2 linked regions of the Cellulophaga algicola DSM 14237 genome follow. The protein of the gene in region 2 interacts with the protein of the main gene of each other region in a pairwise test. Links are inferred from orthologs where the notes say so. Each region holds a gene or a part of one and is shown on either strand. Other genes may lie near its edges. The genes, in order: ruvC and ruvA.

Region 1 (16,388 bases), 110 kb from region 2 along the record:
CATTTACACCTGGGATTGGCATATTTGCCCCATCTAATACTGTTCCGGATAACACGTATCCATCTTGTGCAAATAATGACATATTGAAGACCAATACGATCATTGCCATTAGTTTAATTTTTAATTTCATCTAAAATTTCATTTTAATTAATAAAAGAAGTTGAGTCCTCCTTATTGGTGCACCAAACTGGTGAACCAAACTGGTGTTCCAAATATATGTTATTTTATTCTTAATTTTTAAAAAACATTATCAGCTATTTAATTTTCGCAATCTAATATTCCCAAATCAACAGTAAAGACCTATGATTATTGAGGACGCAGCAATTAAAACTAAATAGTTAAATTTTAAAAAAGCGGCATTTCTGCTCTTCTATAAAGGATAATTACGCTTCAGAATAGAAAATAATGTTGTTTAAAATCAATTATTGTAGAAGAAAAATCAAAAATTAAACAGAAGAAATAAAAAAAGCCTCTCGATTTCTCGAAAGGCTTTTTACTCTGTACAGGCGGAGAGACTCGAACTCTCACACCTCGCGGCACTAGATCCTAAGTCTAGCGTGTCTACCAATTCCACCACGCCTGCATTTTTTTCACTTCATTAGGTGTATATCTCGATATTTTGAGAACTCCATACTTTCAAAAAACTTCCTTTTGGCTCTTAAAATATTTCTATTTGTTTCGCTAAAGGAGTGCAAATATAAAGTAAAAATTCAATTTAGAAATACTTACTTGAAAAAACTTCTTTTTTGTAGCTTTATAGTCGACTAAAAACAACAAATGGAAGCAATAAAAAATTACATTTCCGAACACAAAGAACGCTTTATTTCAGAACTTATAGACCTCCTAAAAATGCCGTCAGTTAGTGCAGACACTGCATTTACGCAAGATGTCTTAGATACAGCAGATGCCGTTAAAAAAGCATTAACAGAAGCTGGATGTGATGCTGTAGAAATTTGCGAAACAGATGGCTATCCGATCGTTTATGGTGAAAAAATCATAAATTCTGACCTTCCAACCGTACTTGTTTACGGTCATTATGACGTTCAACCGGCAGATCCAATCAATTTATGGACCTCTCCTCCGTTCGAACCTGTCATCAAAAAAACAGACAAACATCCTGAAGGAGCAATTTTTGCTCGTGGTGCTTGTGATGATAAAGGTCAAATGTATATGCATGTAAAAGCAATGGAATATATGGTAAAAACAAACCAACTTCCTTGTAATGTAAAATTCATGATTGAAGGCGAAGAAGAAGTTGGTAGTAGCAACTTAGCAATTTTCGTAGCAAACAATAAAGAGAAACTTGCCAATGATATTATATTAATATCAGATACAGGCATGATCGCTAATGACGTACCTTCTATAACCACAGGTTTACGTGGCTTAAGTTATGTAGAGGTAGAAGTTACCGGACCAAACCGCGATTTGCATTCTGGTTTATATGGTGGCGCTGTTGCCAACCCTATCAATATTCTTACGAAGATGATTGCTAGTTTACACGATGAAAACAACCATATTACTATTCCTGGGTTTTATGATAAGGTAGAAGAACTCTCTAAAGAAGAACGTGCAGAAATGGCAAAGGCTCCTTTTAGTCTAGAGAATTATAAAGACGCATTGGATATTGATGCTGTTTATGGCGAAAATGGGTATACTACTAACGAACGCAACTCTATAAGACCAACACTTGATGTAAACGGAATCTGGGGCGGTTATACTGGCGAAGGTGCTAAAACGGTTATTGCAAGTAAAGCTTTCGCAAAAATATCTATGCGCTTAGTACCCAACCAAGATTGGAAAGAAATTACCGAGTTATTTAAAAAACATTTTGAGAGCATTGCTCCCGAAGGTGCAAAAGTCCTTGTAAAACCACACCATGGCGGTCAAGGGTACGTAACACCTATAAATACAATTGGCTATCAAGCAGCATCAAAAGCTTACGAAACAACTTTTGGAAAAAAACCCATCCCACAACGTAGTGGCGGTAGTATTCCTATTGTAGCGCTTTTTGAAAAAGAATTAAATAGTAAAACTATCCTTATGGGCTTCGGTTTAGATAGTGATGCCATCCACTCCCCTAATGAGCATTTTGGAGTATGGAATTATTTAAAAGGAATAGAAACTATTCCTTATTTTTATAAGTATTATACCGAGTTATTTAAAAAATAAAACGTAGAACTAGTAACTAATACCGTAAAAAACTATACAATGGATTCAAATATAAATTTAGCAGTGCTTATTGATGGCGACAACATTCCTTCTGCTCAAGTAAAAGAAATGATGGAAGAAATTGCAAAGTATGGCAACCCAACCATTAAAAGAATCTATGGCGATTGGACCAAGCCTAATTTAACCAAATGGAAAAATCTATTGTTGGAGAATGCTATAACTCCCATTCAGCAATATGGCTATACCACAGGTAAAAATGCTACAGATTCTGCCATGATTATTGATGCCATGGATATTTTATATTCAGAAAAAGTAAACGGCTTTTGTTTGGTTTCCAGTGATAGTGATTTTACCAGACTTGCAACTCGTTTACGAGAAGCAGGTATGAAAGTTATCGGAATCGGAGAGAAAAAAACACCAAATCCGTTTATTGTTGCTTGTGATAAATTTATCTATATTGAAATTCTGAAATCAAAAATAGAGAGCCCAGAAAATGATAGTGAAAAAGATGGCACCAAAGACACCGTAGATAAAATTACGAGAAAAGATATACAGCTTATAAAAACTACAATCGCAGATGTTTCAGATGATGATGGTTGGGCTTTTCTAGGCGATGTCGGGAGTTTATTACAAAAGAAACAGCCTAATTTCGATTCCAGGAATTATGGCTTTGATAAGCTTACCCCTTTAATTAAGTCTATTGATATTTTTGAATTGGAACAACGTGAAAATTCAAAGAGCAAAAATAAATTAATTTTTGTTCGGATTAAGCAAAAGCACAATCCTAAGAAAAAATAATTAAAATAAAAAAGTCCGTTCTCTTATGAAAACGGACTTTTTTTATGACGTTACCTAAAGGTCCGGGCTATACGTTTCAAGTCCTCACCGTAAAAACGGTTGTGGGCTTTACACTGCTATCCCTAACGCAAATACTTATAGTTTCTTTACGAATTTTGTAATAATTACGGTCATTGTAGGGCCAACTTTACCTTCTATAAATTCTGCATTCTCACGATCTAAAGATATTTTACGAACAGCTGTTCCCTGTTTTGCAACCTGGCTAGAACCTTTGATTTTCAAATCTTTTATCAAAACAACACTATCCCCATTTTCCAAAATCACCCCATTCACATCTCTATGGATAATTTTATCCGCTTCCGCCAATCCTTCGCCGGTAGCTTTGGCAAACTTTAGTGTTTCATCTTCTAAATAAATCATTTCAAGCAAATCTTTAGGCCAGCCCTCTCCTTTTAAACGAGATAGCATTCTCCATGCTACTACCTTAACTGTGTCATATTCACTCCACATGCTATCGTTTAAACATCTCCAATGATTAGGGTCTGTATTTTCTGGGTTTTCTATCTGATCTACACAAACACCACAGGCTAAAAGACTACTATCTACACCGCTTATAGAAACTGGCGGAACTTCATATACCTGCAAATCAGCTGTTGACGTACATAACTCACATTTATTTCCGCTTCTTTCTATCAATTCTTCTAGTATGCTCATGTTTTTTAAATTTTTATCCCTGCAAACTTAAAAAAATTGACGAGAGTAGGCGTACTTTATACCTATCTAATACTACAAATACTATTTTTGAATAGTATTTACAAAAAAAATAACAGCATATATTCGACGAAATACATAATGATTTATACTATAAACCAAAATTTTGCGATTATTAGTTATAAATTTACAGCTCTAATATAAATAACAAACCAATGAAATTAAGCACATTATTTACAGTCGGACTTCTATTTTTAGGAATAAATGCAGCTATTGCCAGAGTAGGAATTCCTATTCCTTACGGTGATGAGGACAAAATAATCAAAATCCTCGACTTACCGGATACCGAAGAATTTCAACTAGAAGACGGTACGTATTTTGATATTGGAAAAATGTACACCATTAGCCATATTGTTTGGTTGCCTTATAGTAATACAGAAGTTGTTATTACAGGATATGTAGATGATGACACTTATGTAGAATTAACTCCTGAACAATTAATTGAAATTGCAGCTCTTGCAAAAGTTGAAATTCCAGAAACCGCGTCGGCATCATTTTTTGACCGCATCGGTGGAAAAATAGTACTAGGCTTGCTTGCTCTTGTAGTTCTTTATGGAATATATGCTTCTTACTTTAAAAAAGATACAGAGTAGTCAATATAAAATATAACACGCTATTTATAAAATCCATTCTTAAACGAATGGATTTTTTTTTGTTCTAAAAAAACACCTCTACACATGTAGAATTAAAATATTTATTCCATGTTTGTAGAACACTATATTAAATAGAAGATATATGCAGCTATCAAAATCCGAAGAAGAATTAATGAATATACTATGGAAGCAGAAAACTGCTCTCATGAAAGATTTGTTAGCAACTTACGAGGACCCCAAACCCGCCACCACTACAATAGCAACATTACTAAAAAGGATGACAGACAAAGGGTTCGTAGCGTATAAAACGCTAGGGAGATCAAGAGAATATTACCCCTTAGTAAAAAAGAAAGATTATTTTTCTAAGCATGTAAACGGACTCATAAAAAACTTTTTTAATGATAGCGCTAGTCAGTTTGCATCCTTCTTTACACAAGAGACACAACTAACTAAAGAAGAATTGGAAGATCTAAAAGCATTAATAGATAGTGAACTTAAAAAGAAATAATTATGGGGCTATATCTTATAAAAGTAACAGCATGCCTAGCTATCTTTTTTGTTTTCTACAAAGTAATGTTAGAAAATGAAAGCATGCATACCTTTAAACGATTTTATCTCCTTACGGCACTAATAGTTGCAGCAGTAATACCTACTATATTATTTACTGAATACATCTATATAAGCCCTGAACCCATCGTGGATATCGCTGTATCAGAGTTTACTATAAAAGAAATGCCTTTGCCTACTCAAAAAAATGACCTTATAACACCTTCCCTTTGGGTTATATATGGAATTGGAGTCTTGGTATTTGGTTATAAATTTTGCAATAATTTATTTAAATTAAGCACACGAATAAAAAGAAACCCAAAAATTAAATATGACCGTAGCATTCATGTGTTATTAGAAGAAAGACTGTCACCGCACACCTTCTTCAATTTTATTTTTTTGAACAAACAAAAATTTGAAGCCCATGAAATTCCTGAAGCGGTGCTTTTGCATGAGCAAACACATGCGGCACAAAAGCACAGTATAGATGTGCTCTTCATAGAATTAATACAAGTTTTATTATGGTTTAACCCTTTGGTCTATTTGTTCAAAGGAGCCATTAAACTAAATCATGAATTCTTAGCAGATCAAGCCGTTCTAAAAAAAGGAACCCAATTACCAAATTATCAACAAATATTATTAGCATTCTCATCAAATGCTACAGAAACCCAATTGGCAAATGCCATCAATTATTCATCAATCAAAAAACGTTTTACCATCATGAAAAAAACAACATCAAAAAAAGCCGTTTGGTTACGCAGTTTACTAGCCCTACCTATTTTCGTATTTGCCTTATATGGCTTTAGCGAGAAAAAGATCTTAAAAATGGAAAAGCCTTCTCAAGAAAACAGTGAACTAAGTTCGCCATCAGATTTGAACAAAGTCAGCACAAACCACTTACAAGATGAAATTGAAAGTTACAAAAAAGAGTATAACGCATACGTAGTTTTGACAAAGGAAAAACCACATTACATTCACAAGCCGGAATCAGAAAAGAGAAAAATGGACGATATCTTTTCCAATTTAGTAACCATGTACTATAATCTATCAAATACAAACAGAGCTAAAGTTACGGCGGCAACACCCCCAATTAAACCTTATACTACACTAATTAAAAACGGACAAAAGGAATATAAAAAAACTAGCGAATTAACAGCCGAAGACAAAAAACTATTACCTCCACCACCTCCACCTCCATTGCCTATTAGCGAGAGTAATTCAACAGAACTAGCTAAAGCAAAACAACTGTTTCTTGAGAATGCAAATAGATATGGGAATGCGGTTAGTGCATATACCAAACAAGGAACTGGAACTTTAGAGGAACTAAATGCACGCTATAAAAAAATAATGAATCTTTATGAGAAATACACTGCTTTGGTAAAAAAAGAAGAAACTAATCCTATTTTACCGCCGCTACCCCAGCACCACCAAAGAGTCCCTTAGACCACGTTATGGAAATGGCTAAAAAAAATGCCAACTTCTATTATGAAGGAAAGGCAATAAGCTCAGACAAAGCCATTGATTTAATCAAAAACAATAATAAGTTAAACATAGATACTAGAAATACGGGAAGTAAAAACCCTACCGTTAAAATTTCAAAAAACCCAATCGTCATTAAAAACTAAAACATTGATTCTAAAAAAGTCTTCTAAACGAAGGCTTTTTTTATATTAAAAAACTCCTTAATGAAATGCCTGTAGCACCATAGTACTAGTTTAACATAATTTTTCAAATAGAATTTGTACTTTAGATACTCATCAATCATTAATCAAATCAATTATGTTACAACTTTTTTTTATCCTGTGCTCAGGAGCCGATTCTGAAATACTCGCCGAATGTTCGCAAGGGGAGCGCAACAAATATGCAGGAATAGGCGCTACGGTATTCTTTACTGCTGTTATAGCTTTCATTGCCAGTAGTTATGCTTTATACACTGTTTTTGACAATGCCTATACGGCCTCTTTCTTCGGACTCGTTTGGGGATTACTAATTTTTAATTTAGATCGTTTCATTGTTTCTACCATTAGAAAGAGAGATAAATTTGGCAGCGAATTACTACAAGCCACACCACGAATTATTCTAGCCGTAATTATTGCCATTGTAATCTCTAAGCCTTTAGAAATGAAAATATTTGAGAAAGAAATCAATCAAGTTTTATTAGAACAAAAGAATGAACTAACCTTAGCAAATAAGGATCAAATTGCCTTACAATACACTCCTGCAATTGAAGAATTAAATAATGACATTACTGCATTAAAAACAGAAATAACAACTCAAGAAGCAGCAACAAATGCACTTTATGATACCTACATATCTGAGGCAGAAGGCACCGCTGGCACCAAACTATTAGGAAAAGGACCTGTGTATAAAGAAAAACGAGATAAACATGATGCTGCACTAAAAGAATTGAACACTTTGAAAGAAACTAATGCTCAAAAAATTACAGCCCTAATATCTCAAATTACTCTTCTTAATAATCAGTACACAACATCTGTAACAGACTCCCAACCCATCATAGATGGTTTTGATGGACTTATGGCTAGAATCACCGCATTAAATAAATTGCCATGGTTACCCTCATTCTTTATTTTCTTACTTTTTCTTGCTATAGAAACTTCGCCAATCATTGCGAAACTTTTATCGCCTAAAGGCACGTATGATTACAAATTGGAAGAAGAAGAAAGTGTAGTTAAATCTTGGGTGACTCAAAAAGTAAAGCAGCGCGATTTACTTGTAGCTACGGATGAATCTTTAAACAATAAGATTTATGCAGACATCGCTGAAGAAAAAGCAATCTACGATTATAAAAAACAAAAAGTAGAAGAATTGCTAAAGCTACAAGCAGATTCATTTCATAAACTGCAAATGAAAAACCTTTAGAAGCGAGACGCTTTGTGTAATAAACACATCAGTATTAGTTTCCTAAGATTCGGTTCCAAAGTTCTCGCATTAACTTCTTAGCATCCCCCACATTTTTGGGAGTTTCCACAATATCTAATTTACCTTGCGTGTTGGTCAATTGGTACTTAAATGCAAAATTTTTCTCTTTTGGATCCATGCTCATCAAACCAAACCTAAGGTCATTGAAAAACAATTGTCCGTTATCTTTTGTTATGATATACCACCCTTCTGCGATACGCTCTAAGCGATTTACTTTATCATTATTCTTTAAATCTCCTAAAAGTTCATGATTTTTAGGATAGGATTCAAAAGTGATTGGCTTGGTATCAAAAAAAGAATAATTCGCAATTAAATATGCATCTTTAGTATCCACATTTGCGGTCCAGAGAATGGTATTAAACGGACTTGGTCTTGTATCTATTTCAATATATTCAATACCTTGTTCTGTTAATGCTTGTGTAAACTTATGATAGGTAATAGCTTTTAATACCAGCGATAACAACAAATATGCAGAACTAATGATTAATCCCCAGTTGTTGTACCTTCTTCGCTTTATTGAAGTCCGCTTTTGAAACATAGCCAGCACCAAGAGTACTAAAAAGGGGAGGGTGTATAATGGATCTATAACAAAAATATTTTGAAAGGCTAAGCGGGTTTTAAAAGGCCAAAAAAGTTGTGTGCCCCATGTTGTAAAAGAATCTAAAATGGGATGCGTAAAAAGCCCCCAAAACATTAACCAAGACCAATCTTTCCAACTGGCCTCTTTCTTGGGTAGTAGTTTAAAAACTATCCATCCAAAAATAGGAGCAAATAATATTGAAAATAAAATAGAATGGCTAAAGCCACGATGCCATTCTATAGCAGAAACAGGATCAGTAAGAAACCGTGCAAAAACATCTAAGTCCGGTATCGTTCCTGCAATGGCACCAAAAAGCATGGCTTTATTCCCCACTTTTTTTCCTAATACAGCTTCGCCAACGGCTGCACCAAGTACTATTTGTGTTAATGAATCCATTTATAAAATTTTATGTCTTTGATTTATTAATAAACTATTAATCTACAATCTGCATCTTTTTCAACAAAAATGATGCATTCATGTTTTGGCAAATTCCATCTTTAAATTTATAATCAAAGTGCAATTCATCAGCTATAATTTCTGCATCAAAATAATGATTCTTCACTTGTAGTAAATCATTTGCCGCTTCACATAAACTTAAATCATGTGTTGCAATAATACCTGTAGCTTTTCCTCCGATAAGTTTTTCAACAAATTTTCGAGATCCTATGGCTTTATCCGTACTATTGGTGCCTTTTAAAATTTCATCTAAGACAATGAAATAGCGGTCTGTTTTAATTTCATCGACGATAAAGCGAAGCCTTTTTAATTCAGAAAAGAAATACGATTCATCATCTGTAAGAGAATCTGTAGTACGCATACTGGTAATTAACTTAATAGGAGTGTATTCTGCGGACTTTGCGCACAAAGGCAAACCTACATTTGCCATTACAATTTGCAGAGAAACTGTTCGTAAAAAAGTACTCTTTCCTGCCATATTAGCCCCTGTAATAATAAAAAACTGCTCACTGTCTATCTGAATATCATTTAAAACACTTTTTTCTGGATTTAAAAGTGGATGTCCAGCCCCTATAGATTTTAAGACCACATTAGATGCAACTAATTTAGGATACACATAGACTGGATGGTTGTATGCAAAATTGGCTAGACTATTATAAGCATCAAAGAAAGCAATGGTGTCAAACCAGCCTTCTATCTTTTCACCATGCTTAGAAATCCAATCTTCAATTTTATAGGATTGATAGATATCCCAAAGCATAAAACCATTAGCAAAAATTCCGAATAACATATTATTACGTTGATCTAAAGCATCTAATATTTTTGAAAATTCATGCAATACATCTGACGTTTTTTCGGATTCATTTAAAATAGCCGCACGTTTTTCTTTTAAAAGTTTCGTGTTAAATTCTACCTTCTCTATTTCTAGAATTAATTTTTGATATTGATGAAATGTGGTTTGAATTTTACCCGTATCATTAGACAATTTATTGATATGCTTTATATAAAAACTAGTACCAATAAGTCCTACCACAAAAACAACCAATAAAGCAAAAATTGATAATGGAATGATAAAATAACCAAGGATTGCTAAAACAGATATACCCCAAAAAATGTAGGGTAACGTTTTCATAAATTTTGGAAGAAAACGCTGGTATTCATTGATCCAAGTTATAATTGCTTGGTAAGGGGTTTCTGTTTTTACTAATGATGCTACTGCCGTGAACTCCTGGCGCCAATCTGGTAATTGAGAAAGCTCTTTGATTGCTTCCTGCTTTTCCTCGATCCCCGTAATTTCATTTGCTACAAATAAAGAAGCTAAGCGCTCACTACCTTGAGGCAATACAGTTCTATTTAAATATTGGTAGAAAGAGCCCTTGCCAAATAAGTCAATATCTTGACTAAAATAATGCAACGGATCTTTAAACTCACTCCCATCTGGTTGTTCATGAAAATCACGATCTAATATCTTAATCTCTGTTTCGTTAATATGTAAAAGCGCTAAAATTTTATCACGTTTATACTGTAAACTAGTATGTCTAGAAACGAGTATAAGAAATAATATTATGGAAAATAAAACAATCCCTATTACTGCTTGTGGAGTATCATAAAAAAGAGCGACACCCACAATCATAAGAATAAAAACAACCAACCTCACCATACTAGATCGCAATAATTGCGATTTAACACCAGAAAGCTGCTTGTTTAATTCTGTGATCTTTTCAGAATAGAATGACTTTAAACCTTGCATTGAAACATATATAAAATGAAAGGCAAAGATAGGTTATATTAAAAAATAAAAAAGACCAGCTTTCGCTGGTCTAATTACCTATAGGGCTCGGGGGGAACTAGCTACAAGTAAGATTTGAGATTTCTTATATATTTTTAGTGTTTTGCTTCATTACTGGTGTAAAGGTAGTACAGCACTACACACAAAATTTTAGAAAACCGACCATTACCTTATGAAGTGTAGACGAACAGCAAATATCTGTAGACAAACGTTTTTTAAGAAAGCTTTTAATCAAGAGAATTTAGTGCCTCTTTTACTTTTTTGGTAAGTTTAGAAACAACTAGATCATAAGAATGATCGATTAGCTCTTTCAACAATTCTGGAGGAACACGTTCAAGAAACAGCGTATTCCAATGTATTTTACTCATATGATATCCAGGAATAATCACACCATCATGCTCCTCGCGAAGAGTAAGTGCTCTATCTGGATTGCATTTTAAGTTGGCTTGAGTAGGTAATCTTTTTAGTGAGGATAAGGCAAACATTTTACCCATAACTTTGAAAACTAAAGTATCTTCATCAAAAGGAAATTCTTCTGTAACTCCCTTTTTAGCGATGCAATATGCTCTAAATACTTCTATATTCATGTGTATACGGCTATGATTAATTATGTCGTCAAATAAAACACAACTGTTTATCTGCTAGTTAAAAATTTCTATTCCACAACTATCAAATAACCATCAAATAAGAATTATGTCCAAAAAGGTATGTATTTTTTTTGTACTTCCTTGAGTTACTTTCGGGATCATCATCTTTATAAGGTTTAATTTAAACTATTGCCAACATTTATAATATACCCTTAAAATCTAGTCACAATAGATACCTGTTTTTAAAGAGCTATATCTTTAGAATCGTAAACAATAACTTTATCCCACAATTTACTAGATTCTTCTATAAATAATAAATGTGGCGCTTCTTTTTGATACGCCTCTTGAGCTTCTGCAGATTCAAATGTCACCACTAAAGAATAGGTAAAAGAACCATCTACAACTTCTCTACTTGCTCTTGGTGGTTTTCCTATGAATTTTGTTTTAGCATACGCTGAATGGTCTAAAAACTTACGTAATGAGGTTTCAAAAGCCTTACAGTCTTCTTTACTATCTGGATGATGCAACCAGAAGAAAACGGTGTGTGCATAGTTAGGATCGAATGTATTCATTGATTTTTCTGTTTGTCCGAAGGTATAAAATGAAAATACTAAAAATAAACTTATTGCAAAGAGGTTTCTTAATTTCATGATTCTAAAAATCTAGTTAATTTACTTTTCCGTTCTGATAATTGCTCTTTTGCATCAATCTTTAACGCAGAGTAATCCAACTTCCACCCTATAGTTTCCACAATAGACTCAATTAATAAAATGGCTTCTAAAGCTTCGCTTCGTGCGGTATCCATCAGTCCGCTTTCAGGAATCTTATCCCGTATATGCTGCTTAGCCTCTTGGTTTAAAACCGTTAAGTCATCTGGAGTAAACGCGTTGAACATTCCGTTTTTAATATCGTAAAAATCCAATTCAGGTTCAATAGAAAGTATCTCGGGTTCTGGAAAGCTTTTGAGAAGTATTATTTTGCGATCATTATCAGCATTCAAGATCAACTTCTTTAAATCATACCCAATTTGGGCTTTTGCATTAATAACAATTAAAGCCTTTTTCTTACTAGAAACTAAGCTTAAAAAACGCTCTTTAGTATTCTCATATCGGTAAATTTCTGCAAAATCTCCTTCTACTGTAACAAGTTTACAAACACTTTTTATTTTTTCTAATAATACAAGTGACTGTACCTCGGTAAGCTCTCTACTTTTCTTTTTTCGGAATAAATTAAACAACCAATAGGTTACAATTGCACCTAGAATTAAACCTAAAAAAGTATCAAAAATATTATCCATTACTCTTTAATTTTATATAAGACTGGTCTACTCGGACTCGCATCATTTTCAAATGGTGCTACTTGTAAATTCAGAAAATACAATCCATCTTTAATGACATTGCCAACAAAAATAAATTCCGTTATCGTTGCTTGTTTCCGTAGCGTCCCAGTTGTATTCCAAAAAGCATTATGACCTAATAGCTCGCCGCCGTCTTTTTCTTTGTCTATAGAAGGCAAATCTACTAACAAATGTTCAACACCAAGCTCAACAAGATAATTAACTGCATCTTCTAACAAATATGGCGGATTAGAATTAGAATATTTCCGACTCATTTTATCTTTCAAATTAGGCAAGGTTCTGATGACTAGAGCATCTCCCACAAAGTTCTTTAATGCATATTGCAATTGCTTTTTAGAAATCACAAAATCTTCCTGCTTTTTTTCTGGTGCTATCGTTATGACCGAAGCCAAAAAAAAATATTTTTTTAAATTTTTATTTACGGAATGAAACTCCTCTGTAATATGCCCAACACATTCTGTATGTGTTCCGTGTGCGTGAGGATTAAACCAAATATCATTAAAATTGGTAGAGGCACCTTCCGTTACTTTACCCACAAATTCGCCCTCCGTATGTGGGGTTATTTTTGGCGGCTCTGTATACCATGCATTTACATTAGTGGTATCTCCCCGAAGTGGAATTGAGATATCTAACGGTTTAGAGAGATCTATAGAATAAGATTCTTTTTTATGTGTGATTATAGCTTTCAAAAATGGTTGTATTTACTCTGACAAGTTAATCATAAAAAGGTCAGAGGCAATTCCATCTGCCAAAAATTTCCCTTTTTTTGTTGTTATTAGCGTATCATTCTCAACAACCAATAGTTCTTGTTTTATGTGTTTTTCTGCTTGTTGCAAAAGGTATTTATGAAAATTAGCACCAAAATCTGAATATATTCTAGTCAATGAAACGCCCCAAATAGTACGTAAACCGGTCATTACATATTCATTGTAACGATCAGTTTCAGAAAGCACCTCAACCTCCATAGGAAGTTGATCATTTGCCAAAGCATTTATATATTTTGCATTATTATTGATATTCCATCCTCTACGAATGCCGTCATAAGAATGTGCAGATGGGCCTACGCCAATATACTTTTTACCCAACCAATAGGCCGTATTATTTTCTGAATAAAAACCAGGCTTCCCAAAATTTGAAGTTTCATAAGCGTCCAAGCCATTGGCTTCCATTTCTCGCAAAAGAATATTAAAATGGGCAGAAGCTACTTCATCATCAACAGGTTTAATAATCCCTTTTTTTATAAAATTTGCCAAGGCTGTTTTCGGCTCTACTGTAAGCGCATAACTAGATATATGCGGCACACCAAATGATAAGGCTAATGCTATATTTTCTTCCCAACGTTGATTGCTCATACCTGGCAATCCATAAATTAAATCAATAGAAATATTAGAAAAATAGTGCGTAGCAATTTCTAATGATTTTTTTGCTTCCTTAGAGTTATGTGCACGGTTCATCATTTTTAAGTCTTCTTCAAAGAACGATTGAACACCAATACTTAACCGGTTAATAGGACTTTTAGAAAGCACTCTAATTTTATCTTCTGAAAGATCATCAGGATTAGCTTCTAAAGTAATTTCAGGACCTTCTACCACAGAATAATTAGCGTACACCGAGTTGATAATTCCTTGTATTTCTTCTGTAGATAATACAGATGGTGTTCCTCCTCCAAAATAAATAGTCGCTACTACTTCATTTTTAAACTCACTTTTTCGGAGTACTAGTTCTCGCTTTATCGCAGACAACATGGCTTCCTTTTTCCCCATACTGGTCGAAAAATGAAAATCGCAATAATGACAAGCTTGCTTGCAAAAAGGAATGTGAATATAAATTCCGGACATAATTTAATATACAATGATCTTTCTAGGGCTTACTAGAAGCGTTTATTTTTTTACTCTTTTTTCGTTTTGTTTTACAAAAGCATCCCAACCAGTGTAGTTTTTACCTACTTCTATTCTACCTTCATTATAAAAATGACAAACTGCTGCCGCTAAGCCATCTGTGCTATCTAGATTTTTAGGCAATGTTTTAAGTCCCAACATGCTTTGAAGCATTTTCGCTACCTGTTCTTTACTAGCATTACCGTTACCCGTAATAGCCATTTTAATTTTTTTAGGAAGGTATTCTGTAATAGGAATTTCACGAGACAATCCTGCTGCCATGGCCACACCTTGCGCTCGCCCTAGTTTTAGCATAGACTGTACATTTTTACCAAAAAAAGGCGCTTCAATTGCTATTTCATCTGGGTGATAAGTGTCTATTAGCTCAATGGTGCGTTCAAAAATAAGTTTAAGTTTTACGTAGGGGTCATTGTATTTTTGCAATAACAACTCGTTCATTTGAAGAAACTCCATCTTTTTATTCACCACTTTTATGAGTCCGAAACCCATAATAGTAGTACCAGGATCTATCCCTAAAATAATTTTTTCGTTAGCCAAGAGTTAATTTATTTGGTATTAAGTACAATCGGAATTCTAAATTTTGCTCGTATTGGAATACCTCTTTTTAGTGCCGGTGATGCTTGTGGCAAGGTAAGTAAGCAACGGGTAATCACCGCATCAAACTCTGGTATTTGTTCTTCGACGATAGCATTATGTTCAATATCTAGAACAGAAACCGCCCCCATTTTATCCATTAAAAAATCGACGTATAATGTGTCTAAAACTTCCTCCCTTAATACAAATTCAAATCCGTCTAAAGAAGTAGAAAAATGCCTAAGTAATGTTTCTTGAAAACATTCCATATTTTCTTCTTTAGAATCCGCCTCATCACAATTTTCAAAAAGCGGAAATTGATCTACTTCATTGAAATTTATTTCTTGCAATTCGCGTGTTACCAATTGCTGTGTTTTCTCTTCTTTTGACGTGAAGAGATCACAAGAAACAACTAGAAAAAATCCACATAAAATTAATACTATACGCATGTGCGCTATAAAGTTTGTGGAAAATTACGATTTTTTGAGTTATTTAATTGGTTGTTATGAGGATTTCCTCTTTTAGTTCTGATCATTCCTTGTTTTTGAGCAACAAAAAAGCCAAAGAATTTACTTTGGCCTTAATCATATCTTCAAATTTAGGTGCAAATTTTACTGTAACTTAAAAGAAATAGGAATAGAAAATGGTACACGAACTACTTTCCCGTTTTGCTTACCGGGTGTCATTTTTGGCAATAAAGAAATGATACGCCCGGCCTCTGCTTCTAATGACTTATCAGGACCTCGCATTTTTAAACCTGCTATAGCTCCAGTTTCATCTATTGTAAATAAGATATTTACTTTTCCTTGTATTCCTTTATCCTGAGCTTCTTGAGGATATTTGAAATTCTTATTAATATGCTGAAATAATTTTTCTTTAAAACAAGCTCTTTGGTTTTCAGCATCTTCACAACCAGGAAAAACTGGGGCTTCATTTACAACCATAAATGGCACATCTGTAGCGTTATCATAATCTATCTCTTCTTTAGAGATCGCAGAATCTCCTTTGATAACATTTACAGACTCAATTCCTTCCGTATTTGTTTTAATTTTTATTGAATTACCTTTTTCATCACTTATAACAAAATTACCTTCTTCTTTATAAGCTTCTACTTTAGAAAAAAACTCAGCTCTTTGAATACTTTCTTTTTCGGTTAAAGTGTCTAAATCTGATACTTCTAATATGAATTTTTCATAATCTGATACTTCCAAGATTTGTTGTTCATTAGAAGATGTTTTTAAGGTTGCCCCCTGTTCCAATTCATTCGTTTTTAATTCATTTTCACATGAAGAATAAAATAGCATTCCAATAACTAATGGTACTAATACTAA
Region 2 (16,515 bases):
AATGATGAAGATGATCCATTAATAGTTGAGCTATATGCACAACAGTTTAACTGGACAGCAAGATATGCAGGAGATGATAATGTTCTAGGTGATGCTAATGTTCGGTTGATTGATATTGACCGTGCTAATGTATTAGGTTTAGATGAAGCAGATCCTAATGCTACTGATGATATTATTGTTAAAGAATTGCATCTTCCTGTCGGAAGAAAAGTAAATTTCAAGATGCGTTCTCAGGATGTATTGCACTCGGCTTATATGCCTCACTTTAGAGCTCAAATGAACTGTGTTCCTGGTATGATTACTGAGTTTTCTTATACTCCAATTTATACTACAGAACAAATGCGTCAGAACCCTGATGTGATAGATAAGGTAAAAAGGACTAATGCTATCAGAGCTGCTAGAGCTGCAAAAGGAGAAGATAATTCTGACCCATGGGAGTTTGATTATATTTTGCTATGTAATAAGATTTGTGGAAAATCGCACTATAACATGCAAATGAAAATCATAGTTGAATCGGAAGAAGATTACAACAAATGGATAGCTGAACAACAATCGTTCGGTACAACCATGATGGCTTCGGCAAAATAAATTAGGCTAATTAAGAAAATTAATAAAAAAAATAAGAATTCGATTTATGTCAGCAACAGCACATGCACACGAAGATGATCATGCACACGACGATCATGGACATCATCATAAAGAGACTTTTGTAACAAAGTATATATTTAGTCAAGATCATAAGATGATTTCAAAGCAGTATCTAATTACTGGTTTGATTATGGGGACTATAGGTATTGCAATGTCTATTTTATTTAGAATGCAACTAGCTTGGCCAGGAGAATCTTTTCCTGTTTTTGAAGCTTTACTAGGTAAATGGGCGCCAGATGGTGTTATGGATGCAGATATCTATTTAGCATTAGTAACAATTCACGGTACTATAATGGTATTCTTTGTTTTAACTGCAGGGTTAAGTGGTACATTTAGTAACTTATTGATTCCCCTTCAAATTGGTGCTAGAGATATGGCTTCTGGTTTCCTGAACATGGTTTCCTATTGGTTATTTTTCTTATCCTCAATTATAATGCTTTCTTCTCTTTTTATAGAAGCGGGCCCGGCAGCTGCTGGTTGGACGGTTTACCCACCACTTAGTGCATTGCCAATGGCTCAGCCTGGTTCAGGTTTAGGTATGACATTATGGTTAACATCAATGGCTATATTTATTGCATCTTCATTATTAGGTTCATTGAACTATATTGTTACTGTTATAAATCTTAGAACAAAAGGGATGTCAATGACAAGATTGCCATTATCAATTTGGGCATTTTTTGTTACCGCTATCATAGGTGTCGTTTCTTTCCCTGTTCTATTATCTGCAGCTCTTTTGTTAATTATGGATAGAAGTTTTGGTACTTCGTTCTTTTTGTCAGATATATTTATACAAGGTGAAGTCTTACATTACCAAGGAGGTTCTCCTGTATTATATGAGCATTTGTTTTGGTTCTTAGGTCACCCAGAGGTTTATATTGTAATATTACCTGCAATGGGTATTGTTTCTGAAGTAATGGCAGTTAATGCGCGTAAGCCTATTTTTGGTTACCGTGCCATGATTGCTTCTATTATTGCAATTGCATTTTTATCTACGATCGTATGGGGTCACCATATGTTTGTATCAGGTATGAATCCATTTTTGGGATCTGTGTTTACATTCACAACCTTACTAATTGCAATTCCTTCAGCGGTTAAAGCCTTTAACTGGATAACAACATTGTGGAAAGGAAATCTTCAGCTAAACCCGGGAATGTTATTTTCCATAGGGATGGTTTCTACTTTTATTAGTGGAGGATTAACGGGTATTATCCTTGGAGATAGTACATTGGATATTAATGTGCATGATACGTATTTCGTTATTGCTCACTTTCACTTAGTAATGGGTATTTCTGCCTTATATGGCCTTTTTGCAGGAGTTTATCACTGGTTTCCTAAAATGTTCTATGGTAGATTAATGAATAAAAATTTAGGATATGTACATTTTTGGATTACTGCGATAGGTTCTTATGGAATTTTCTTCCCAATGCATTTTGTGGGTATGGCTGGTGTACCAAGAAGATACTATCAGAATACAGCATTCCCAATGTTTGATGAGTTAACTGATGTTCAAATATTGATCACGATGTTTGCTATTTTAACAGCTTTTACTCAGTTGATATTTATTTATAATTTTATCAGCAGTATTTTCTACGGTAAAAAAGGACCTGAAAATCCTTGGCAGGCAAATACGTTAGAATGGACTACACCAATTGAGCACGTTCATGGTAACTGGCCTGGTGAAATTCCTGAAGTACACCGTTGGGCATACGACTATAGTAAAACTAGAGAAGATGGGGAATATGTGATTCCTGGTCAAGATTTTATACCTCAAACGGTTCCTTTACAGGAAAATGAAGAGGAAATGAATCATTAAAAAAATCTTATATAATATTTAAAGCCCTTTGTTCAAATACAAAGGGCTTTTTTTATAATTTTGAGTCAACTATTAATTGGCTTCGTAGTTCTTATAACTTGTATTATTTTTCTATTAGTTTAAAGTTATAGGTGCTTTGGCTTCAATATTAAACATAACCAAAAATGAAATTTAGATTATTAACATTTGTCATTTGTTTACTTTTTATTAGCGTTTCTTTCGGTCAGCGAAAACCTAAAATAAGAGGTAGTAGAGTCGTTACGGAAGTTACCATGGAACTAGAGCCGTTTACGGCTATAGAATTAAAGGATGACATCGATATTGTTTTACGTAAAGCTTCAGATTGTGGCTATAATTTAACTATTGATGATAATTTGGTTGACGTTTTAAAATTTAGAGTAGAAGATGGTACCTTAACGATTAGTTCTTTTTATACCATAGCTGCTAAAAAGAAAATGGAAATTATTGTTTTTTATACGACACTCAATGCACTGACCATGATGGATGGTAAGATTGAAATGAAAGATTTAATTAATACAGATGTATTAGCTATTAACACCTATGGTTCATCTAAGCTTCAGTTAAATGTAGATGCTGGAAGTGTTGATGTTGTAATGGCAGATAATAGTTTTGCAGAATTAAATGTTACAGCAGATACTTTAAATATGTCATTTAAGGATAGAGTTGATGCTGAAATTTACGCGGTAAGTAAAACACAAAATCTTGAAATGTTTAAAAACGCTCAACTTAAAATTAATGGGAATACCGAGTTTATGAATATTCACCTTTTTGATAATACTAGTTTAAAAGCTGCTGAGTTAGATGCAGGCGATGTTAGTTTATCCTTAGAAGCTTCTTCTAGTGCGTATATTAATGCTTTTAATAATCTTACACTAAGTTCTAAAGGTTCTGCTAAAACATTCTTATATGGGCCTGCAGTTATTACAATTACTGATTTTTTAAATACATCACAACTAAATAAGCGATAGTCTATTTAGCTATAGGAGCAGTTATCAAATGAGGAGGAATTCCAAACCCATCTACAAGTACATTAATGTGTGGGCGTAATTCTGTGCAGATACGTTCTACACGTTGTTTTATTGCTTTTGATTTACTAGCACCCATATATCCTTGTTCTAAATACCAACTGGCATCTGCTTTAATTTCATGTAAAGCAGATAAGGTTCCTAATTGCTCAAAAAGTATTTTGTTTTTCTCATCTGTGATCGTTTCAGTGTATGTGCTGTATATTTCGTAAGATAATTGACAGCTATATGCCTTACCTAACGCTAATAAATGAGTTTGTACTTTTAAAAATGCTTGGTAGGAAGGAACACCATTCTTAATATAATTGCGAATGCGCATGGCTAGTGTGTAGGTTAATCTTCTTGTGCGATATTCAAAAGCATGTTTGTGAAATTTTGGGTTGTACAAATGTTCAGCGTCTGTCTTATTGCTGTAAATTGGATTTATCGTAGTTAATTTGTCATTTAGTTGAGAAGTTAAAAGTTTTAGTACTGATGCAAAACCAGCACTATTAAATTCTGCCTTAAAATCAGATAATACTCCCTTAGCGGCTAATTGAAGTAGTACGTTATTATCTCCTTCAAATGTTGTAAAGATGTCTACGTCGCCCTTTAAATCAGCAATGCGGTTCTCAATTAAATACCCCTTACCACCACAGGCTTCTCTGCATTCCTGAATAGTATCATTGGCAAACCAAGTAATGATAGATTTTAAACCAGCAACCTGTGTTTCAATTTCACGTTTATCTGTTTTAGTGTCGTCACTATACAATTTCATAATATGTTGAAGTGTAACATCGTAGACATATGCTTTAGCTATTGGTGGAGTCAAGCGTAATTGATGACTTGGGTAGTCCATCAATAAATCTTCTTGAATTTTTTTATTATCATTAAATTGTCTTCGCTTTAAGGCATGTTTTACAGCAATTGTAAGTGCTTTTTTAGCACCTCCTAAACCTGCTCTTGCAACACAAATTCTACCTCCAACCAAAGTTCCGAGCATGGTAAAAAAACGTTTATTCGGATTCTCTATATTGGAATAGTAAGTGCCATCTTCCTTAATATCACCATACTTATTTAATAAATTTTTTCTAGGAACACTAACCTGATTAAACCATATTTTTCCATTATCAACACCATTTAGCCCAAGTTTATACCCATTATCTTCAATTCTTACTCCTGGAAGTAGTTCGTGGTTTTTGTCCCGAATAGGAACCAAAATTGCATGCACGCCTTCATTTTTACCATTTACAATGAGTTGAGCAAATACAGAAGCCATAGTAGCATCTAAGGCATTACCTATATATTCTTTATTATCATTTTCTCCGGGAGTATGAAGTATGATCAGATCGGTTTCTTTTTGGTAGGTTGCTGTAGTTTTTATACCACGTACATTAGAACCATGTCCTGTTTCGGTCATTGCAAAACACCCTAGTAATTCTGCTTTACCTGCGTTGGCTAAATAGAGATCGTGATGGTATTTGGTCCCTAATTTCTGAATGCTACCGCCAAATAACCCAAATTGGACGCCAAATTTTATCGCTAAGCTACCATCTACATACATGATGTTTTCAAAAATAAAAGCGTAAGCAGGCATATCTTCAATTCCGCCATACGCATTAGGGTAAGCCATTGCGCCATAATTTTCTGCGGCTAGGTGTTTTACTTGGTTTAAAACTGTAGCTCTAAATTTTTCTTTATTTCGTTCTATACTCCAAGTGTAAATGGGATCTTTTAATACCTCATGAAATTTTGTAACAGTAGCTGCAAATTCACCTTTAAGTATAGCATCAAGCTCTTTTGCATTGTAATAATCTGATGTTGCTTCATGCTGTACTTCAACATCAAATAAATGATGGTAATGGTTTGGTTGAATACCTAAGTTTAATTCAATGTGTTGTAATTGTTTATTTTCTGGTGTATCGGAAAAATAATGAGCAACCAATCTTTTAGCTAAACTAGCTAATGGGTATGCATCGTGTTCGACTAATTTTATGGCTGCATTAGAAATTATAGTCCTCCATGATTTTAATTCTTGACTAGAAGGTTTGTTATTTTTATCTAACCAACCCGCTAAAGTTTTTTTATCTGCTGTTGTCAATGATGCATCCTTCTCAAATGCAGTTTTAGTAATGTTAATTTCTGAAGCAGAAAGTAATCCATCAGACCATATCACATAGAAGAAAGGAATATATTGTAAAACGCCGAGAGTGTAAATGTTCTTTTTCATAGTATGAAAATACAATATTCTATCCATAAATAATAAGAATTACAAGCATTAGAAGTATCTTAATTTTGCGCTATCTTTGTTATCTATGAATGAGCATTTAGATCCTACAAATGAAAATTTCACTCCAGAAGAAGTAGATTTTGATAAAGCACTCAGGCCCATAAGTTTTTCTGACTTTACAGGGCAAGAGCAAATTTTGGAAAATTTAAAGGTTTTTGTAGAAGCGGCTAACCTACGTGGCGAGGCGTTAGATCATACACTATTTCATGGTCCTCCAGGTTTAGGGAAAACAACGTTAGCCCATATTTTAGCGAATGAACTTGGTGTAGGTATAAAAATTACGTCTGGTCCTGTATTAGATAAACCTGGAGATTTAGCAGGTTTATTAACCAACCTAGATGAGCGTGATGTGCTTTTTATTGATGAAATTCATCGCTTAAGTCCTATTGTAGAAGAGTATTTATATTCTGCGATGGAAGATTATAAAATAGATATTATGATAGAAACAGGGCCAAATGCGCGTTCTGTTCAGATAAATTTAAATCCGTTTACATTAATTGGGGCTACGACACGTTCGGGGTTATTAACGTCTCCTATGCGTGCACGTTTCGGAATCCAAAGTAGATTACAATATTATTCTTCAGAACTTCTTGCTACAATTGTAACCAGAAGCTCAGAAATTTTAAAAATGCCTATTACTGCAGATGCTGCAATAGAAATTGCAGGAAGAAGTAGAGGAACACCTCGTATTTGTAATGCCTTATTGCGAAGAGTTCGAGATTTTGCTCAGATTAAAGGAAATGGTAAAATTGATTTGGAAATTTCTCGTTTTGCACTAAAAGCATTGAATGTAGATGCCCATGGTTTAGATGAAATGGATAATAAAATTCTCTTAACCTTAATTGATAAGTTTAAAGGTGGTCCTGTGGGGATTACTACTTTGGCAACCGCTGTTTCTGAAAGTGCAGAAACTATTGAAGAAGTTTATGAGCCATTTTTAATTCAAGAAGGGTTTATTATGCGCACGCCTCGGGGGCGTGAGGTTACAGAATTAGCCTATAAACATTTAGGCCGTATAAAAGGGAGTGTTCAAGGAGGCTTATTTTAATGAAACAAACACCTATAATTTCACAGTTTGAAGTGCTTATGAATAGTAAAAGGATTCTTAAGAATCCATTGCCATTTCATCGTGAAAATTTTGAAAAACACGGAGATTTATTTCGGGTGCCAGTTGGTATTAGGAATGAACTTGCATTTACACGTGATCCAAAATTAATAAAACATATTCTTCAAAAACAACATCGAAAATACCAAAAATCAACCTTACAGACTAAAGATTTAGCCAAGTATATAGGGCACGGTATTTTAACTTCCAATGGAGAACATTGGCGCACTCATAGGCGCATGGTGCAGCCTGCTTTTCATAAAAAGAAGTTGCGTAATTTAATGGGAACTATTCGTGAAGCAATTTTATTAGAAATAGACGGCTTATCTACATCCAATACAATAGATGTGTATCCTATCATGAGTAATTTGGCATTTCAAGTGGTGGCTAAATCATTATTTAGTAGTGATGATATTCAGAAAGAAATGTCTGAATTACAATACATCACAGAGACCAATCAAAGAATGCTGATTAAAGAGATGCGGCAACCGTATCTAAATTGGTGGTTTCAATTAAGTGGGAAAATAAAAAAACATTTAAATTTAGCGAAAGACGGGCAAGCTATTCTACATCAATTAATAGAAGAAAGGCGAAATTCAGAAATAGAGAAAGACGATTTATTAGATATGCTTCTTCAAGCTAGATATGAAGATGGCACCGCTATGGCTAAAGAGCAATTGATAGATGAAGTACTTATCTTATTTACGGCTGGGCACGAAACAACTGCAAATGCATTAAGTTTTTTAGTGTTCTTACTTGCAAAACATCCAGATATTCAAGAAAAAGCGTACCAAGAGGTGAAGAATATTTCATTAGAAGGAGATGATGTTTTAACCCAAATATTAGAGTTAAAATATATTCAGCAATGTGTAGAAGAAGCAATGCGTTTGTATCCACCTGCGTATATTATAGATCGTGTCTCTATAGAAGATGATGAGTTTGAGGGGTTACAGATCCCAAAAGATTCCTTGGTTTTAATGAGTATTTATGAATTGCATAGAAATGAAGATTTCTGGGAGAAGCCTAATGAATTTAATCCTGAGCGTTTTGATGCTTCAAGGAAGAAAGAATACCAAGAGTACTATTATCCATTTGGGGCAGGTCCTAGAATGTGTGTAGGGAATAATTTTGCTATGTATGAAATGGTGATTGCCGTAACAGAACTGCTACAAAAATATAAAATGACCACACCATTGAAAGCGGTAACGGTTAATCCATTAATTTCACTTAAGCCCGTAGACGTGCTAATTAATTTTAGGAATAGAAATTAAAAAAGCCACAGTTTCTGTGGCTTTTAAACGAATCTAAATACTAAATTATTTTAAAATTGCATTCTCGTCTGAGAATTTTTTATAGCTGAAGTAAACAGCTGCTACCGCAAAAGCTATAAGGGAAACTAGAATTACAACATATTGTACCATATCAATAGTTCCTGCCATTATTTCTTTGACTCCTAAGCCAATATTTAATACAGGGATTAATACGGTGGTCCAGTTTAATTCTATACCTGGCATCATAGCTAAGACCAAAGGGATTATGATTAACATGATTAAAGGTGATGCCTTACTTTGTGCTTCTTTAAATGAGGTTGCACTAGCGACTAAGGCAATAATGAAACCTGATAAAAACAAGGCAAAGGGGATTAATAATAATAAAATTAAGGATATCGATTGAAAATTGAGCATCTCACTAATCACAGATTTAAAAGAATCTGGAATGCCATTAAAGAGTTTAAGTCCTATAATAAGCCCTATTAGATTTAATAATGCAGGGATAAAACCAAGTAAGGAAGCTACAATAGCTTTTCCGAAAAGCACTTTAAATTTTGAAATAGGTAAGGATAAGGTTGTTTCTATTGTTTTACGTTCTTTTTCTCCAGTAACTAAATCTACAGCAGCTAGTAAACATCCGCCCCACATGGTAAGAATAAATAAATAAGGAATAAAACCCCCTATTTTTTTTCCAATAACCTCTTTCTGTTCGCCAACCTCAATATAGTTCTCTGTAAAAGGTTTCATTTTTTGCGTAGGAATGTTGAGAATAGCAATCCGTTCTTCTTTTAATTTAGCATTGTAGGTTTCAATTAATTTAGACGCTCTTTTGTTTACATTTTCTTTAGATCCATTTCTGAAAATTTGCACTTCACCTGTATTTAAGCTTTCCATTTGTGAATCCCAATCAGCAGGAAAAACAATAGCGGTTGCTATGCTTTCGTCTTCAATTAATGCTTTAAAATCTTCAACCTTATCATAGGTGGTTACCTTATTTAAAGTATCTGCGGCAATTAAGGCAGAAAACTCTGAAGGTGCATTTACAAGGCCTATTTTTACTGTTTTTTCTTGTTGCTGTTTCTCAATGAGTTCCGTCACTTTCATGGCGCCAAAAATTAGAATTGGAACTAATACGGTGGGTAGAACAATAGAATTAATAATTGTTTTCTTATCCCTAAGAAGCTCAGTTAGCTCTTTCTTTATAATTATAAATAAGTCGTTCATCTTAAGCTTCTTTTACGCGATTAATAAATTCTTGAGTTAAGTTGGCTGCTTTCATTTCTCCTTTGAAATTATCAAAAGTATCATTGTAGATAATAGATCCTTTATTAATAATAGCAAGATCATCACACAGTAAGTCTACTTCACTCATAATATGTGAAGAAAAAATTACCGTTTTATTATTTTCTTTTGATTCTCGAATTAGATCAATAATGCTTTCAGCAGTAATTACATCAAGACCGGAGGTAGGTTCATCAAAAATTAAAACTTCAGGATCATGAATTAGGGTACGCGCAATAGAAACTTTTTGTTTCATACCCGTACTCATTTGTCCGATTCTTTTTTTTCTAAATTCGTTGATTCCTAGTTTTTCAAACAAGTATTCTTTGCGTTCCGAAAGTTGTGCCTCTGGGATTTTATAGAGCTTTCCGAAAAATTCAATAGTCTCATCAGGATTTAAACGTTCATACAAACCTGTAGAGCCTGTTAGAAACCCAATTCTCTTTTTTACTTCATCATTTCCTTTAGAGATATCAACACCATCTACTATGGCAGTTCCTGAAGTAGGATTAATAATTCCTGCAATCATACGAAGTGTCGTCGTCTTTCCAGCGCCATTTGCGCCAAGCAGTGAAAATATTCTTCCAGGTTTACAATCCAAAGAAATAGAATTTACCGCATTTACAGTGGTGGACTCTTTTTTAAACCCTTTTTTCGTAGTTACGACAAAAGATTTGGTCAGATTTTCAATATGTATCATCTTAGTTGTTTAATTTGGTACGTTTAGTTAGTAGCTAAAAAGATTATTTGTTACAATAAATCTATAATTTTTAGAAATAAATCGTCAAAGCCAAACTTAAGGGTTTTTTAACAGCTGAATTAGATAGACTTACACTATTTTAAAATAAATGAATACAAAGGAAAAACATAGCGATTTAATAAAAGCCGAAGCCATACGCCTCGGGTTTCTTTCGTGTGGTATTTCTAAAGCTAATTTTTTAGAGGAAGAGGCCCCTCGTTTAGAGAAATGGCTGAAAAATAATATGAATGGCGAAATGCAGTACATGGAAAATCATTTTGACAAGCGTCTAGATCCACGTTTGCTAGTAGATGATGCTAAATCTGTTATTTCCTTAACGTTAAATTATTATCCAGAAGAACAGCAGGCAGATGGTACTTATAAAATATCTAAGTATGCCTATGGCCATGATTATCATCATGTAATCAAAGGAAAACTTAAGCAGTTGCAAGAGTTTATATCAGAAGAAATAGGCGAAGTAGGTGGTAGAGCCTTTGTAGATTCTGCACCTGTTCTCGATAAAGCTTGGGCGGCAAAAAGTGGACTTGGCTGGATAGGGAAACACAGTAATTTACTGACCCAAAAAACAGGCTCTTTTTATTTTATTGCAGAATTGATTGTTGATTTAGATTTGACCTATGATCATCCTGTAACAGATCATTGTGGTACATGTACGGCGTGTATAGATGCATGCCCAACACAAGCAATAGTACAACCTTATGTAGTAGATGGTAGTAAGTGTATCTCTTATTTTACGATTGAATTGAAGAATGAAATTCCGCAAGAATTTCAAGGTAAGTTTGATGATTGGGCATTTGGTTGCGATGTGTGCCAAGATGTATGCCCATGGAATCGGTTTTCAAAACCACATAGTGAACCTTTATTTAATCCGCATCCCGATTTGTTGTCGTTAACAAAAAAAGATTGGGAAGAAATTACTGATGATGTATTCAAGAAAGTCTTCCAGAAATCAGCAGTAAAAAGAACAAAGTACGCTGGTTTAAAGAGGAATATAGATTTTCTAAAATAGTTTGAAGAACACTAAGGCCATTTCGTTTTCAAATTTTTTATTTTTTTGTTACAAAATTTATAATTTAAGGAGTATCGTAATAGACAGTGGTTTTTAGAATTGTTTCAGAAGATTGTCTCGGTATAACGATGGTTGTTTTAAGTAGGATACTTATAATTTAAAGGAAGTTTAAGGCCTATTTTTTAGACCAATTTTCAAATATATTTTAGTGATAGTACTTTAAAATCAATACTTTTGAGTGTATTTTGTTTCTTTTGGTGGCCGTATTTGTGCTCTGGTTAAAAGTCTCAAAAAGCAACAATAGAAAGCTATTAACAAAATATTTTTTTTTAAACGAGCCTATAAGGGCTTTAGTAAATATTGATGCCTTTTTTTATTAAAAATACATGGGTGCTTAAAAAGAATACGTGTAAATTTGTTTTTCAATTAATAGAATATGAGCAAAGAATCTAAACGTAGAGAGGCATTAGTATATCATGCAAAACCTCAACCAGGAAAAATAAAAATTGTTCCAACAAAACCTTATGCTACCCAAAGAGATTTGGCTTTAGCATATTCTCCAGGAGTTGCAGAACCATGTTTAGAGATAGCAAAAGACAAAGAAAATGTTTATAAATATACTTCTAAAGGTAATTTAGTAGCGATAATTTCTAATGGTACGGCTGTATTAGGTTTGGGGAATATTGGTCCAGAAGCTTCTAAGCCCGTAATGGAAGGGAAAGGATTGCTTTTTAAAATATTCGCAGATATCGATGGCATGGATATCGAGATAGATACCGAGGATGTAGAGAAATTTATAGAAACCGTAAAAATGATCGCTCCAACTTTTGGAGGGATTAATTTAGAAGATATTAAAGCTCCTGAAGCTTTTGAAATTGAGCGTAGGTTAAAAGAGGAGTTAGATATTCCAGTGATGCATGATGATCAGCATGGAACTGCAATTATTTCTGCAGCAGCCTTATTAAATGCATTAGAAATTACCGGAAAAAAGATAGACGAAGTGCGTATCGTGATTAGTGGTGCGGGTGCAGCAGCAGTTTCATGTACAAGACTTTATAAAGCCTTTGGTGCTAAAGATGAGAATATCGTCATGTTAGATAGCAAAGGGGTGATCCGAAAAGATCGCGAAAACTTAACTGCTGAAAAACTAGAATTTGCTACCGATAGGAAGATAGATACTTTAGTTGATGCCATGCAAGATGCTAATGTATTTGTTGGTTTGTCTATTGCAAATGTGGTGACTCCTGAAATGTTACTTTCTATGGCTAATGATCCTATTGTATTTGCAATGGCGAATCCTGATCCTGAGATTGAATATGATCTAGCTATCAAAACTAGAAAAGATATTATCATGGCAACAGGTCGTTCTGACCATCCTAATCAAGTAAATAACGTACTTGGTTTTCCATTTATTTTTAGAGGAGCACTAGACGTTAGAGCGACTAAAATTAACGAAGCTATGAAAATGGCAGCGGTAAAAGCTATTGCAGATCTAGCTAAAGAACCTGTGCCAGAGCAAGTGAATATTGCATATGGAGAAACAAAACTTACTTTTGGTAGAGAGTATATTATTCCGAAACCTGTAGATCCACGTTTAATAGGAGAGATTCCTCCTGCGGTTGCTAAAGCGGCAATGGATAGCGGTGTAGCTAAAAACCCTATTGAGGATTGGGATAAGTACAAGGAAGAGTTATTGCAACGATTAGGGAACGATAATAAAGTTGTTCGCTTATTGCACAACAGGGCAAAAATTAACAGTAAAAAAATTGTGTTTGCAGAAGCAGAACATTTAGATGTACTAAAAGCAGCTCAAATAGCTTTAGAAGAAGGGATCGCAACACCAATTTTATTAGGAAATAGAGAGGTTATTCTAGAGCTTAAAAAAGAAATTGAGTTTGATGCAGATGTTCTTATTTTAGATCCTAAGGATAAAGAATCTAATGAAAAAAGAGATCATTATGCAGCACGTTATTTTGAGACTAGAAGAAGAAGCGGAGTAACCCTTTATGGAGCAAAATCTAAGATGCGCGAGCGTAACTATTTTGGTGCAATGATGGTTTTAGAAGGAGATGCAGATGGTATGATTTCTGGATATTCAAGAGCATACCCTACAGTGGTAAAACCAATTTTTGAAGTAATTGGTCGTGCAGCTAATGTTAAAAAAGTAGCAACGGTTAATATTATGATCACAGATCGTGGTCCTTTGTTCTTGGCAGATACCTCTATAAATATAGATCCTTCTGCAGAAGAGATAGCTGAAATAGCAAAAATGACTGCTAACGTAGCCACTACTTTTGGTTTTGAACCTGTAATGGCATTGTTATCATATGCGAACTTTGGTTCGTCAAACCACCCACATGCAACTAAGGTTAGAGAGGCAGCAAGAATATTGCACGAATCTAACCCTGAGTTGGTAGTAGATGGTGAAATTCAAATGGATTTTGCTTTAAATAAAGAATTGAATCAAGGAAAATTCCCATTTTCTAAATTAGCAGGAAAAAAAGTGAACACGCTTATTTTTCCAAATTTAGAATCAGCGAACATCACCTATAAATTGTTGAAAGAATTAAACAAAGCAGATAGTATTGGACCAATCATGTTGGGGCTTAAAAAATCTGTTCATATTCTTCAATTAGGTGCAAGTGTTGATGAAATTGTAAATATGGCGGCTATTGCAGTTATAGATGCACAACAACGTGAGAAACGTAAAAAAGCTAAATAATACACAATAAATCATACTAAAGTCAAAGCGTAATTCTTTGACTTTAGTTTTTTGCTATCAGAATACTATAAACCAATAACCATTAAAAACACCCACTATGATACATCACTTGAAAGGAAAGCTAGTTGAAAAAAATCCTACTCATGTGGTGATAGAATGTGGTGGAGTAGGTTATTTTGTAAATATATCTCTTCATACGTTTTCGAAAATAACAGATGCAGAAAACATTCAGTTATTTACCCATCTTCAAGTAAAAGAAGACAGTCATACTTTATTTGGTTTTTCGGAAAAATCTGAGCGGGAAATTTTCCGTTTATTAGTCTCTGTTTCTGGTATAGGCGCAAGTATTGCACGTACTATGTTGTCTTCTATGTCGCCTATGCAAATTAGAGATGCAATTGCTACGGCTAACGTTTCTGCTATCCAATCGATAAAAGGTATTGGTGCTAAAACGGCACAAAGAGTTATTCTGGATCTTAAAGATAAAATATTAAAAATCTACGATATTGATGAAGTTTCGTCAATTTCAAACAATACAAATAAAGATGAAGCGTTATCTGCTTTAGAAGTTCTTGGTTTTATACGTAAACAATCAGAAAAGATTGTAGACAAAGTTTTAGCTCAAGATGCTTCACTAAGTGTGGAAGACATTATAAAGCTTTCGCTTAAAAATTTGTAAAGAGTTTGAAAAATAGGGCAAAACCAACTCTTAAATCATATAGATTTAAGCTACTAATCGTATTCATTATTTTCTTCGGAGTATCACAGCTAACCAATGCGCAAGATACTAACGAACAAGAGGTAGATTCTGTAAAAACAGGATATGCACTTGGGCGTATTAAAATGGAGAATCCTAAAAGTATTATCTCCAAATACACATACGATCCAAATTTAGATCGTTATATTTATTCTGAAACTGTAGGGGAGTTTGATATTAGTTACCCTATCATCCTTACGCCAAAAGAATTTCAAGAACTTGTTAGAAAAGAGACCATGAAATCTTATTTTAAAGATAAGATGGATGCTTACTCAGGTAAAAAAGAAGGTAGTGAAGAGGCTAGAAAAAACCTCTTACCCAATTTTTATGTAAACAATAGTTTTTTTCAATCTGTTTTTGGAGGAAATACTATTGAAGTAATACCGCAAGGTTCTGTAGCGATGGATTTAGGTGTTATTTGGCAGAAAAATGACAATCCATCTCTTTCACCTAGGAATAGAACAAATTTATCTTTTGATTTTGACCAACGCATCAGTTTAAGTATGCTAGGTAAAATAGGGGAAAGGTTAACTGTAAATGCAAATTACGATACAGAAGCTACATTTGATTTTCAGAACATTGTAAAATTAGATTATACGCCAACAGAGGATGATATTATTCAGAAAATAGAAATTGGTAATGTTAGTATGCCACTGAATAGCTCTTTAATACAAGGAGCTCAAAGTCTATTTGGGGTTAAGACCCAATTACAATTTGGTAAAACTACAGTTACTGCTGTTTTCTCAGATCAACAATCTCAAAACAATACCGTCGTTGCACAAGGTGGTGGTGCTATTAATGATTTTGCTATAACAGCTTTAGATTATGAAGAAGATAAGCACTTTTTCCTTTCTCAATATTTTAGAGATACCTATGATAGATCTTTAGAGAATTATCCTTATAAAAATACATCCGTACAAATTACACGATTAGAAGTTTGGGTTACCAATAGAAGCCAACAAACATTAAATGTTAGAAACGTAGTTGGTATTCAGGATTTAGGAGAAGCAGAATCTGAAAAAACTAGAATTGGTGGTATGAACGGAGCTCCATCGGGCTTTTTTAATACGTCTAGTGCGGGTAGTTTGCCAAGAAACGGCGCTAATGATTTTGATCCTGCACTGATAGGTAATGGAGGGGCTTTGACAGCCTCAGTTAGAGATATTGCAACCGTAGAAGCAGGTTTTAATGTTTCTGGTGGGTATCAAATAAATCAAGGGTTTGATTATGCAATTTTAGAAAATGCTAGAAAATTAACGGAGAGTACGGATTATCAATTTGATCAGCAATTAGGGTATATTTCTTTAAATCAGCGTTTGAGTAATGATGAAGTTTTAGCCGTTGCTTTTCAATACACCTATAAAGGGCAAGTATATCAGGTTGGAGAATTTGCTACGAGTAGTGATGCTACCACGACAACAACTACAGGGGTTACTACAGAAGTGAATAACAATACCTTAGTACTAAAACTTTTAAAGAGTAATATCACAACAGTTAGTGATCCTATTTGGGATTTAATGATGAAGAACATCTATGCTACAGGTGCATACAGTTTAAGTCAGGATGATTTTAAAATGAATATTCTGTATACGGATCCTACGTCACGTAATTATATTACTAAAGTGAATGATATTGGTTGGCCTGCTAATTTAGAAGGTCGTATTCTGTTAGATGTCTTTAATTTTGACCGACTAAACGTATATAACGATGTGCAGTCTGGTGGAGATGGTTTTTTTGATTTTTATGAAGGAATAACTATAAACTCACAAAATGGAAGTATAATTTTTACAAAAGTTGAACCTTTTGGGGAGTATATTTTTGAAACCTTAGGGGG

The links.
Region 1: the proteins of ruvA (region 2) and ruvC interact in binary tests that used the Escherichia coli proteins (3 or more experiments, as listed by UniProt). The link is inferred for Cellulophaga algicola DSM 14237 from one-to-one orthologs.

What each region holds. Positions count from the first base shown.
Region 1 is NC_014934.1:2,264,943-2,281,330, reverse strand. What follows is about bases 13,245-16,114. They hold ruvC (crossover junction endodeoxyribonuclease RuvC), read right to left. Parts: upstream 15,022-16,114; coding sequence 14,467-15,021; downstream 13,245-14,466. Other genes in these bases: CELAL_RS09850 (M56 family metallopeptidase), read right to left, coding at 15,669-16,114; CELAL_RS09855 (hypothetical protein), read right to left, coding at 15,030-15,506; hemW (radical SAM family heme chaperone HemW), read right to left, coding at 13,288-14,424; CELAL_RS09870 (cyclase family protein), read right to left, coding at 13,245-13,275. Outside these bases: CELAL_RS09940 (SusC/RagA family TonB-linked outer membrane protein), read right to left, coding at 1-130; CELAL_RS09930 (dipeptidase), read left to right, coding at 778-2,169; CELAL_RS09925 (NYN domain-containing protein), read left to right, coding at 2,209-2,967; CELAL_RS09920 (PhnA domain-containing protein), read right to left, coding at 3,103-3,681; CELAL_RS09915 (hypothetical protein), read left to right, coding at 3,894-4,331; CELAL_RS09910 (BlaI/MecI/CopY family transcriptional regulator), read left to right, coding at 4,474-4,839; CELAL_RS21490 (M56 family metallopeptidase), read left to right, coding at 4,842-6,320; CELAL_RS22370 (hypothetical protein), read left to right, coding at 6,335-6,502; CELAL_RS09900 (DUF4407 domain-containing protein), read left to right, coding at 6,657-7,757; CELAL_RS09895 (metal-dependent hydrolase), read right to left, coding at 7,792-8,793; CELAL_RS09890 (MutS-related protein), read right to left, coding at 8,831-10,603; CELAL_RS09885 (MmcQ/YjbR family DNA-binding protein), read right to left, coding at 10,870-11,229; CELAL_RS09880 (Dabb family protein), read right to left, coding at 11,472-11,879; CELAL_RS09875 (DUF4230 domain-containing protein), read right to left, coding at 11,876-12,526; more of CELAL_RS09870, read right to left, coding at 12,526-13,244; more of CELAL_RS09850, read right to left, coding at 16,115-16,388.
Region 2 is NC_014934.1:2,358,738-2,375,252, forward strand. What follows is about bases 12,816-15,812. They hold ruvA (Holliday junction branch migration protein RuvA), read left to right. Parts: upstream 12,816-14,021; coding sequence 14,022-14,603; downstream 14,604-15,812. Other genes in these bases: CELAL_RS10285 (NADP-dependent malic enzyme), read left to right, coding at 12,816-13,924; sov (T9SS outer membrane translocon Sov/SprA), read left to right, coding at 14,609-15,812. Also shown: CELAL_RS10240 (cytochrome c oxidase subunit II), read left to right, coding at 1-588; CELAL_RS10245 (cytochrome c oxidase subunit I), read left to right, coding at 635-2,461; CELAL_RS10250 (GIN domain-containing protein), read left to right, coding at 2,626-3,450; CELAL_RS10255 (acyl-CoA dehydrogenase family protein), read right to left, coding at 3,452-5,716; Holliday junction branch migration DNA helicase RuvB, read left to right, coding at 5,802-6,824; CELAL_RS10265 (cytochrome P450), read left to right, coding at 6,863-8,152; CELAL_RS10270 (ABC transporter permease), read right to left, coding at 8,198-9,376; CELAL_RS10275 (ABC transporter ATP-binding protein), read right to left, coding at 9,378-10,133; tRNA epoxyqueuosine(34) reductase QueG, read left to right, coding at 10,282-11,202; more of CELAL_RS10285, read left to right, coding at 11,639-12,815; more of sov, read left to right, coding at 15,813-16,515. UniProt on the Escherichia coli protein: The RuvA-RuvB-RuvC complex processes Holliday junction (HJ) DNA during genetic recombination and DNA repair.